Regions from separate parts of the Cytobacillus sp. C11.1 genome, predicted to be linked through region 2. Evidence: riboswitches for the same ligand, from Rfam matches in the RefSeq annotation. Region 2 holds a riboswitch; each other region holds the start of a gene.
What was found. Region 2 has a riboswitch for thiamine pyrophosphate ahead of thiW (energy coupling factor transporter S component ThiW). Riboswitches for the same ligand answer to the same signal wherever they lie in the genome.
Positions count from the first base shown of each region.

Region 1: another riboswitch for thiamine pyrophosphate. It lies ahead of AC3ZVC_RS17310 (3-oxoacyl-ACP reductase); the one in region 2 lies ahead of thiW (energy coupling factor transporter S component ThiW).
Region 3: another riboswitch for thiamine pyrophosphate. It lies ahead of thiT (energy-coupled thiamine transporter ThiT); the one in region 2 lies ahead of thiW (energy coupling factor transporter S component ThiW).

Region 1 covers NZ_CM176935.1:3,487,552-3,490,825, reverse strand. The annotation lists gene thiM (hydroxyethylthiazole kinase) at 1-365, opposite strand, end outside; gene AC3ZVC_RS17310 (3-oxoacyl-ACP reductase) at 384-1,145, opposite strand; TPP riboswitch at 1,261-1,372, opposite strand; gene AC3ZVC_RS17305 (OsmC family protein) at 1,529-1,981, shown strand; gene AC3ZVC_RS17300 (Cof-type HAD-IIB family hydrolase) at 2,041-2,790, opposite strand; gene AC3ZVC_RS17295 (CBO0543 family protein) at 2,928-3,274, shown strand, end outside.
Region 2 covers NZ_CM176935.1:455,613-458,886, reverse strand. The annotation lists gene AC3ZVC_RS02360 (alpha-hydroxy-acid oxidizing protein) at 1-31, shown strand, start outside; gene AC3ZVC_RS02355 (DsrE/DsrF/DrsH-like family protein) at 177-572, shown strand; gene AC3ZVC_RS02350 (DUF302 domain-containing protein) at 623-1,006, shown strand; TPP riboswitch at 1,076-1,192, shown strand; gene thiW (energy coupling factor transporter S component ThiW) at 1,375-1,863, shown strand; TPP riboswitch at 2,058-2,158, shown strand; gene tenA (thiaminase II) at 2,212-2,901, shown strand; gene AC3ZVC_RS02335 (DUF1287 domain-containing protein) at 2,987-3,274, opposite strand, start outside.
Region 3 covers NZ_CM176935.1:3,531,117-3,534,390, reverse strand. The annotation lists gene qoxD (cytochrome aa3 quinol oxidase subunit IV) at 1-208, shown strand, start outside; gene AC3ZVC_RS17525 (hypothetical protein) at 302-535, opposite strand; gene AC3ZVC_RS17520 (hypothetical protein) at 636-914, opposite strand; gene thiT (energy-coupled thiamine transporter ThiT) at 1,011-1,610, opposite strand; TPP riboswitch at 1,676-1,778, opposite strand; gene AC3ZVC_RS17510 (MATE family efflux transporter) at 1,832-3,175, opposite strand.

The DNA.
Region 1 (3,274 bases), 2.0 Mb from region 2:
CCTCTAATGATGGAAATATTTAATTCCTTTAATAATTTTTTGGCGGTTTCTGTACGGTATGGAGTTGCCCCAACACCTACTGGGTCAAAGATTACGGGAACACCATGCTCGTTGGCTGACCTTCCTGCGATCAGCATGCTTTTTACTTCTTTTTCCGTAAGAGTTCCCATGTTCAGAACCAGTGCTCCGGCTATTTTCGCCATATCAGCCGCCTCTTCATGCGCATAAGCCATAACCGGTGATGCTCCAATTGCCAAAAGTCCATTGGCAGTAAAATTGGTTACCACAACATTTGTAATATTATGTACGAGCGGATTTGCGGTTCTTACTTTTTCTAAAAGACTGCTAATCTCGTAAATATTCATCATAAGTCCCCCTCACAATTAGTTCATAACAAGTCCGCCATCCACGACAAGATTCTGGCCTGTAACAGCCCTTGCCCATGGAGATGCGAAAAATACAATTGCATCAGCTGCCTCTGCCGGATCGGTAACCTTTTTCAATGGTGTAGAGTTTTCAATTATTTCAAAGACTTCATTTGAAGTAGCTGCGCTTGCATCCGTGGTTTTTAATAAGCCACCTGATACCATATTTACCGTAATGCCGTATTGCCCAAGTTCGTTAGCCATATTACGTGTAAATCCCAGGAGGGCTGCCTTGCTGGTCGTGTAATCGTGGTACGGAACAACCGGGTTCTGAAATAGATTTGTGCCAATCGAAATGACTCGTCCAAACCCGTTTAGTTTCATATCAGCCAAGCCAGCCTGAACGGTATTTAAAGCTCCTCGAACAGCGCCCTCCAGCTGGATTTGGAAGTCTTCCCATCCAATCGTTTCTGCATCTTTTTTGGAAACAGGGTCAAATTGAAAGTTTACAAGTGCGTTATTAACAATAGTCGTTATGGGTGTTCCAAAGTGGTTTTTCGCTTTTTCAAACAGTTCCACAACCTGTCTTTTGTCCCGGATATCTGCTTGAATGGCAATAGCACGTTCACCAATTTCACTTTGCAGCTCATAAGCTTTCTCTTCACTATGAAAATAGTTAATAACCACCCTCGCACCTTCTCTTGCAAAAGCTTTGGCCGTCTCCCTGCCCAAGCCTCTGCTCCCTCCTGTGATGAGCACAATTTGGTCTTGAAGTTTCATCTGAATTCCCCTTTTCATGAATGTGTCCAACCTAGTTATTGGCTTATTTTCTGACAAAATAAAAACCAGATCCATCAATGGACCTGGCAGAATAATAAATGAGAAGGAATGATCGTTCCCGCTATTACTACTTTCCTACGCTGGCATAATCCAGATCAGGTCCGAAGGGTAAAAAAACAGGTCGGTTTCTTTCTCAGCCCGCGCATCGGGCACCCCTAGCAGTAAAACTATTTAGTTGGCTGATTTCATCTTAGCTTGAAAATGGAAATCTGTAAAGTCTTGCAATTCTGTCGTTGTCTCTATATCGTTAATAGTAGTGAATAAGTGCAATTTAGACGTTGTCTTTATATCGATAATAGCAGTGTATCCTGGGAGGTTTTCTTATGGCAGAACATCAATTTTACTTGAAAGCACATTGGCCGGGCCTGCGCAATGATGTTGGAAAAATAGAATCCGGACAACTAAAGACGAAGGTATCAATACCGCCTGAGATGGATGGTCCGGGAATTGGCACAAACCCGGATGAAATGCTATTAGGAGCAGCTGCAACCTGTTATATTATTACGCTTGCAGCGATGATGGAACGGAGTAAACTTAAAAAAGAAGACTTGACCATGGAATCCATTGGGATTGTTGATGTCACCAATGGGATTATTACATACAAAAAAATTATCCACCGGCCTATAATCATCCTGAAGACTGACGCCACAGAGAGAGATTTCGCTCTCGCTCAGAAACTGGCCAAAAAAGCTGAAGCTTCCTGCATGATTTCAAGGGCCATTAAAGGAAATGTTGAGGTTGAATTGGAAGCAGAAATTATGCGTAAAACCGCTTAAATACCATTTAAGCGGTTTACGAAATATTTTTTCTCAAGGTGCCTGCCAGTTCGAAAAACTTATAAAGCCCATTTCCGAATCGCTTTCGCAACACCAGCTTCATCATTTGAAGCAGTCACAGCATTTGCTGTTTCTTTAACAATGTCCTGGGCGTTTCCCATTGCAACTCCCCATCCCGATTCCTCAATCATCGCAATATCGTTTAAGCTATCACCCATTGCCATCACATTTTCCATGGAAATGCCAAGAATTTCTGTAACCTGTTGGATTCCTTTTGCTTTATTAATGCCAAGTGCATTCACTTCAATATTGGTTAAGCTTGAATTGGTAATTTCCAGATCACCCTTTGATTGGAGCTCCTTATGAATGATTTCCCGTACTTCATCATCAGTGATATCAAATCCAAATTTCAGCCATTCATGGTCATGGATATTTTCAGGCATTTCATTGTTCCAGACCTGATCGCAGCTGGTAGCCCAAAAATGGGTTTTATGTGTTTTAGATAATGTCCACATCCATTCCATTATAGTAGAGTCAACTGGGGTTCTCGAAATTAAATTCCCTTCCGGACCAAAAATTTCACTTCCATTGACCGTAATTAAATAGGAGTTTAATTCAAGCGAGTCCGCATGGTCCCTGGCTGTAAGTCTGGAACGGCCGGTGCTTAGAATAACTTCGATCCCTTTTTCCTTTGCTTCGCGTATCGCCTCTCGGTTTTCCTCTGGAATTTCGTCATTCGTATTCAACAAAGTTCCATCCATATCAAGAGCGATTAATTTTATCTCCGGTGCATTCATTTTTTCTGGCATCATAATCTCCCTTTCCTAAACAATAAAGACATTATATAAAGAAATACTATTCCATTCAAAGGAAAGCCTCTGAAAGATGAATACTTTTAAATAAATTGGAAATAGCTGTATATATATTTCCCGAAAGGTGAGAAGCTATGTATTTACTACTTGTTGTGGTGGTATGGATTCTATTTGCTTACCGCTTTATAGATTGGTCACAATGGAAGAAACAATACCCTACCGTTTTGTATTTTATTGCAATTAATCTGACCTACAACATGCTTTATTATAACCATACACTTTGGGCATTCAGAGGAATTACTGCTGAGTGGATCAATCATTCCATCATTAATTTATTTTTTACATTTTTTATTACTCCCATGGCCCTGATCATATACCTGCAGCGTTATCCGCAAAATAAAAAGCATGCATTTATTTATTCAGCGGTTTGGATTACTTTCTTCACTATCATCCAGGCTTTATTTGCCCATAAAGGCATGTT
Region 2 (3,274 bases):
GGAAATGGCCAGTCTGCAGCTCATTAAATAGTTTAAGAGAAAACTCCCTAGAGAAAGGGAGTTTTTTTGTTGACAGAACAATCTATGTTTAATAATATACCTATAGGGGTAAATGTATAAAGAGTTTACATAGGGTCTAAAAAGTCCCCAAAAATAAAATTTCAGGAGGAATTACGATGAGTAAAAAAGTAGCAATTATTGCAAGCAACGGCGGATTATTTGATGCATACAAGGTGTACAACATTGCGACTGCGGCGGCAGCAACAGATGCAGAAGTAGCGATTTTCTTCACTTTCGAAGGATTAAACTTAATTCATAAAGAAGCATACCAGCAGCTTCCAATGCCTGAAGGAAAAGAGCATTTTGCAGAGGGCTTTACAAAAGCCAATGTTCCTGCAATTCCTGAATTAGTGGCAATGGCACAGGATTTAGGCGTTAAATTTATCGGCTGCCAGATGACTATGGATGTTATGGGACTTGAAAAAGAAGCTTTTGTAGATGGAATTGAGGTTGGCGGAGCTGTAACATTCCTTGAATTTGCCAACGATGCGGATGTTACGCTAACATTCTAATTGAAGATTTGCCGATCCACCAGAATACCGATACAAAAGGAGATGCAATCATGTTCGAATACACAGTAGAAACCGAGAAATCGATTGATGAAGCTATTTCTTCGCTTGAAGAAAGCCTGAAGGAAGAAAAATTCGGGGTCCTTTGGCAGTTTAACGTCCAGGAAAAACTGCAGGAGAAAGGGCTGGACTATAATGAATCTTTCCGTGTTTTAGAAGTTTGCAACCCATTTGAAGCACATCGCGTATTAACACAGAACAAAATGGCTGGCTATTTCTTGCCTTGTAAAATTGTAGTTTATGAGGATGCCGGCAAAACGAAAATTGGCATGCCTAAGCCGACAAGCATGATTGAACTCGTCAATGACCAATCCGTTCAAAGCATTGCGGCTGATATTGAAAACCGTTTAATCGGATGTATTGATAAAAGCATCTAAGCAAAAAGAATGATGACAGTCCCGGAATAATTTGTTAAGCTTGAGGCAGCTTATCAAATTAAATATCTATGAAACTACTAGGGGTGCCCCGAATGTGCGGGCTGAGAGGGAAGCGCGATATAGCTTTCCGACTCTTATAGACCTGATCTGGTTAATGCCAGCGGAGGGAAGTAGGCTTTGACGGTATGTCGAATCATTTATACTTAAACCAAGCCAGGTCCTTTCGCGGATCTGGCTTTTTTTGAAGGAAAGAAAGTATAAGCTTTGAACTTCGATAACTGTCCAGCGCCAGGCGCCTTGCGCTTTTCTTATGTACATACTTTTCTCCATGATAAGCGATCAGGCTGCCCTTGAGGAAGGAGGTTAAGGTGAATAAAACCCGTTTATTGACGACGATGGCATTATTTGTGGCGATTGGAACGCTGGGCTCCCATTTGTTATGGTTTCCGGCAGGTGTGGCCAAAGCCTATCCCGTCCAGCATGCGGTGAATGTATTGGCGGCAGTAACACTTGGGCCGCTGCCGGCAGTGGGAGTGGCGTTTATGATCGGATTACTGCGAAACCTGCTTGGTTTTGGGACGCTGCTTGCATTTCCAGGCGGAATGATTGGCGCGTTTTTGGCAGGCGTGCTTTATCTGAAATTCGGCCGGAAAATCTGGGCTGGAGTTGGTGAGGTAGTGGGAACAGGCATTATCGGAGCACTGTTTGCAGTCCCGTATGCAAAAATATTGATGGGAAGCGCAGCTGGTGCATTCTTCTTTATACCGCCATTCCTTGTCAGCAGCTTTGCCGGTGCGGCTATTGGGTGGATGGTACTCGCTAAAGTGAAGGAAAAAAATTTAGTGCAGAATATGTGATTTTTTAGAGGGCGTGCGTTTCTGAACGGAGGAACAGAGAGCTTGAAGCCGATGGAGCGAGAAGAAGCGGCGGCAAAGAGCAGTATGAAGCAGCTTTACCGAAATAAGCGGGAAAAAGCAGTTTCATAAAGCAGGTATGAAGCAGCTTCATCGAAACTCGTTAAAAGAAGTGGTAGGAACGAATAAAACAATAAGAAAACTGCTAGGGGCGCTTCGGCTGAGATAAGGCTTTTTCCTTTGTCCCTTGGAACCTGATCTGGGTAATGCCAGCGCAGGGAAGCGGTGGGGACCTCTTTTTTCCTCATGCTTTTTCCCCGGCAGCTTCTGAATAATTAGGAGGCTATTTTAATGACTTTTACAGATATTCTTCGCAAAGAAAATGATGATTTATTTCAGCTTATTTTTCAGCATCCGTTTGTACAGGGGATCGGGAGAGGAGATGTGCCGAAAGAGGCGCTGGCCCATTATATTAAAGCGGATTATGAGTATTTGAATGCTTTTATGCATATATACGGAATCGCCATTTCCAAGTCTTCTGAGCGGAAGGATATTGCTTATTTCAATCAGCAAATTGAATTTGTACTGAACAGCGAAATCCACCCTCATCATAATTTCTGCCAGCAGATTGGTGTGGGATATGAAGCGCTGCAGGGCTTCCCGCTTCCTCCGACGGCAGACCATTATGTCAAGCATATGATGTACCATGCCCATACAGGCGGGATGGGCGAAATCCTCGCTGCGTTATTGCCTTGCCCTTGGACTTATTGGGAAATAGGGCTTGAGCTCATGAAGCAATATGAGCCGCATGAGGACCATCCTTTTTACCCGTGGATTTCTTTCTATGCAAATTTAAGGGTTGAAACAGTTACCATGAATATGAGGAATCGTTTGGATGAGCTTGCGGAAGCAGCATCTCCAGAAGAAAGGCAGCGAATGAAGGATGCCTATCGCAAAAGCTGCCAGCTGGAGCTTGGATTCTGGGAGATGGCTTACACCTGTGAGGAGTGGCCAGCTGGCAATACAGCAGTGACATCATAAGAAAACGTAATTATGTTTCGAAAAAAGCCAGAAAGTTGTCAATAACACGCCTGCTTCTGCTTACCGGCAGGGCAGGCTTTTTTTTTCAAAAATTCCATCTATAGTGCGCCGTAATGGGTGTTTTAAAGGAAGATAGCTTCACTTCGGCCGCAAAAGGTGTGGAGTTATGGATGACGTAAGGAATGCCATCCTTTGTCCGTTTGTCAGATATGATGGCAACATGGTCAAACTTGGGAGAAAGGAAAACAACGATATCGCCGGGCTGCCATTGCTGAAGGTTATTTGTATCTCCAGGAATAAGCTTAGTTGTTAAAGATATTGCGTACCGGCTGAAATACACATTTTGATTAGGAACACGCCTGAAATCGATGTT
Region 3 (3,274 bases), 1.9 Mb from region 2:
AAAAACAGACTTATCTTTTAAAGTGATTATGTGGATCATCGGCTCCCTGGCTATCATGCAAGCCGGAATACAGCTTTTCATGTTTATGCATTTGCGTGAAGGCGAAGACGGCAAAACGAACGTCCTTAATATCTTTTACGGCGTTTTCATGGCTGTGGTTATTGTGGCAGGGTCGATTTGGGTTTTGAGCTCAGGCCATGCCCACTAAAATCTTATAATAAAAATGGAAAAACCGGTTCTCAACGAGGGAGCCGGTTTTTAATTATGTTTTATATCATCATTCAGAACATAAATTTAGCAGCTATCTAATTCCCTTGCTTCCTTCCGCCATCTCTTCCATTAAATGAATAAATAGGCCAAAGCCGAAGAACAACATGGAAGACACCATAACGCTTAATCCAATTGAAAAGATATATTCCCCATTGATACCGCTTACAAAAAAACTGGCTATAAGGACTGTTAACCCAATCACTATACCTGTTCCTGCCATATTTTTAAAAAAGAGCATAACTTTTAGCTGAGTTTCCTTCATCATTTTCATCCCCTTTTACTAAATATTCTAACTTTGTTCACAAAATTGTCAAACATTTTTTGCAAGAAAAAACGTTTTGCCCTGAGCAAAACGCTAGTTTCTTCTATTGATATAGCTTCTTAATTTGTTCCAGATCTTTCATTAAGCTGCAAATTTCCTGGCGTGTCAGCATTAGAGGCATTTGGTCATATAATGTAATGATTTGTCCATCCTCATCATCTTCATGAAGTGATAAGTATCGGTACAAATTTTCACACTGTACTTTATTAAGGACTGATTGGGTGTTGAAGTTTTTAACTTTATGAATTTCAAAAGCACTGGCTTCCGCGTCATATACACCAGAGATAATGCTTCCTTGCAAGGAATTTGACAAGGCAATCACTCTCCTTTTTGAGTAATATACCCAATTTTCAGGAGTTCGTTACCCGCATCAATAAAAAAAACCTCTTCGGATGGATGATCCCAAGAGGTTCTATCGTTAAGAAGCCCGCTTTTGTACTGTGATGCTGCCATCAGCTTTTCGAATAACCAACCTTGGAGCCGATGAAATTAATAATACCGCCAGGATGGAGCATAATATGGCTGCTCCAAGCATGGTTGCGCCATTTGCCAGGAAGGAAAACAGAACTGGTGACATTCCCTCTGGTGCATAGCTTCCGAAAAAGAGAACACCTGCAATAAAATGCCAGAAATAGCGGGCGAAGCTTCCTGCAAAAATGGCCAATACAATCCAGCCAAGTGCCTTTTTCTTGTTCTCATTGCGAAGTTGTTTTTGGATTGGAAGGTAAAACAAACCAGCTACTCCTATAAAAGCAAAAGCAACAAAATACTCAATAAAAGCCTGCAGTGGTGTAGCAATCCATGCATCACCCATCGCAATCTGCAGGATGCCCCATAATAAGCCTGCTATAAAGCTTACTTTAATGCCCCATCTGAATGCCAGTACAAAAATCGGAATCATGGCAGCAGAGATAGATATCGATGGCGAAAGTTTAATAGATGGCAAAAAATCCAGGATAATCGCAAATGCTGCGAAAAAGGATGCTTCAATCATCGCCGCCAAGCTTAATTTTTTCATAAAAAAATCCCCTTCAAAAGTATGACGATACCCCAAAGGAGAACAAGCAGGCAGAGTGATCCCATCTGCCTTTTAGTCCACATTCCTGCGCTAGCATTATCTAACAGGTTCAAAGGGTCAGAACAGCAAAGTGTTCACTCTCAGCAAAATGCTCCCCTTGTGGTAACGTTATCAAATTATTCCATTTTATTATATATTGTTTTCTAATCTATGAAAAGTGTTTATTTACCTTCCTCAAAGAGTTTTTGCTCATTCCATTTGCCATATCGATAATAAATAAATGCAATTACACTGCTAATGGCAAAGCTGACACCCATGCCTGCAGCAATGCCATTCTCCCCCATAAATTTTGAAAAAAGATATGTCAAAGGATAGCGCAGAACCCAGAAAGAAATGATGTTGAGTACCAGCACCTGAAACATTGCTCCAGAAGCCCTTACTATCCCATTCAGGATAAAATTAATACCAAGCAATGGATAAAAGAAAGCAATCATTTTTAAATACTCAGTTCCGTACTCCAGCGCTTCTTTTTCCTGGATAAACAGGCTGACTCCATATTCGGCCAACAATACCGTTAGCAAAGCGATGATTAGCATAAATACAAGATTATAAATCACTCCGTAAAGAGCAATTTTGTGAACGCGATCCCATTCATTAGCGCCAATATTCTGCCCTGCCATACTGTTCACAGCAGTCCCCAAAGCCATAGCCGGGAGCATAATGATACTGTCAATCCGCTGTGCTGCACCAAATCCGGCAACCACATCTCCCCCAAACGATGTGACAACACTCATAATGGCCATAACCCCAGCTGAAATAACGGTCATTTGCAGACCAGATGGAATGCCAAGTTTGAAAATTAATGCTGCCTCTTCCTTCTGCGGCCATGAAGGCATGGTGAATGGTGCCAGATTTTTGCGGAGAATAAGCACTATGCCAGCCAGGAAAGCTAGTCCCTGTGATACAATGGTTGCATACGCAGCCCCTTCTATTCCAAGATTGAAGGTCCAAATGAAAAGCGGATCCAAAATTGCGTTCAGAATCACCGCAATGAACACAAAGTATAATGGGGTTTTACTGTCTCCCAGAGCACGAAGTACAGTGCCGAGAAAATTATAGCCAAATAAAAACAGAATGCCGAGAAAATTAATTTGCAGATAAGCTGCTGCGTCTGGAATCATTCCCGCAGGAGTCCCCATGAAGACCAATATTTTTTCAGAAAATAAAAATCCTGCCAAGCCGAGTCCTATGGATAAGACTGTTAAAATCACGACGAAGGCATTTAAATATCTCTTAAGCCCCTTTTCATTGTCTCCTCCCTTTTGCTGAGACAAAATGGTCAAAGTAGCATTGTTAATCCCGATAATAAAGGAGAGCACAGTAAAAATAACAGTCCCTGAAACCGCTATGGCTCCCAAAGCATTAGCTCCAAGCAAATTTCCGACCCACAAACTGTCAATAAATTGATAGGAAACCTGCAGCAAATTTGTCAGCATGATGGGTGCTGAAAAAATAAGGAGCTGTTTAAGTATATTCCCTTTCGTAAAATCCTGCTGGTTGTTCATTCCCTACACCTTTTTCTATTTATAAGGTAATAAGTTCTATTATCAATGATTTTCCTTTTAACTTCCAATTATATGAACTTAAGACGCAAAACGGGGTTT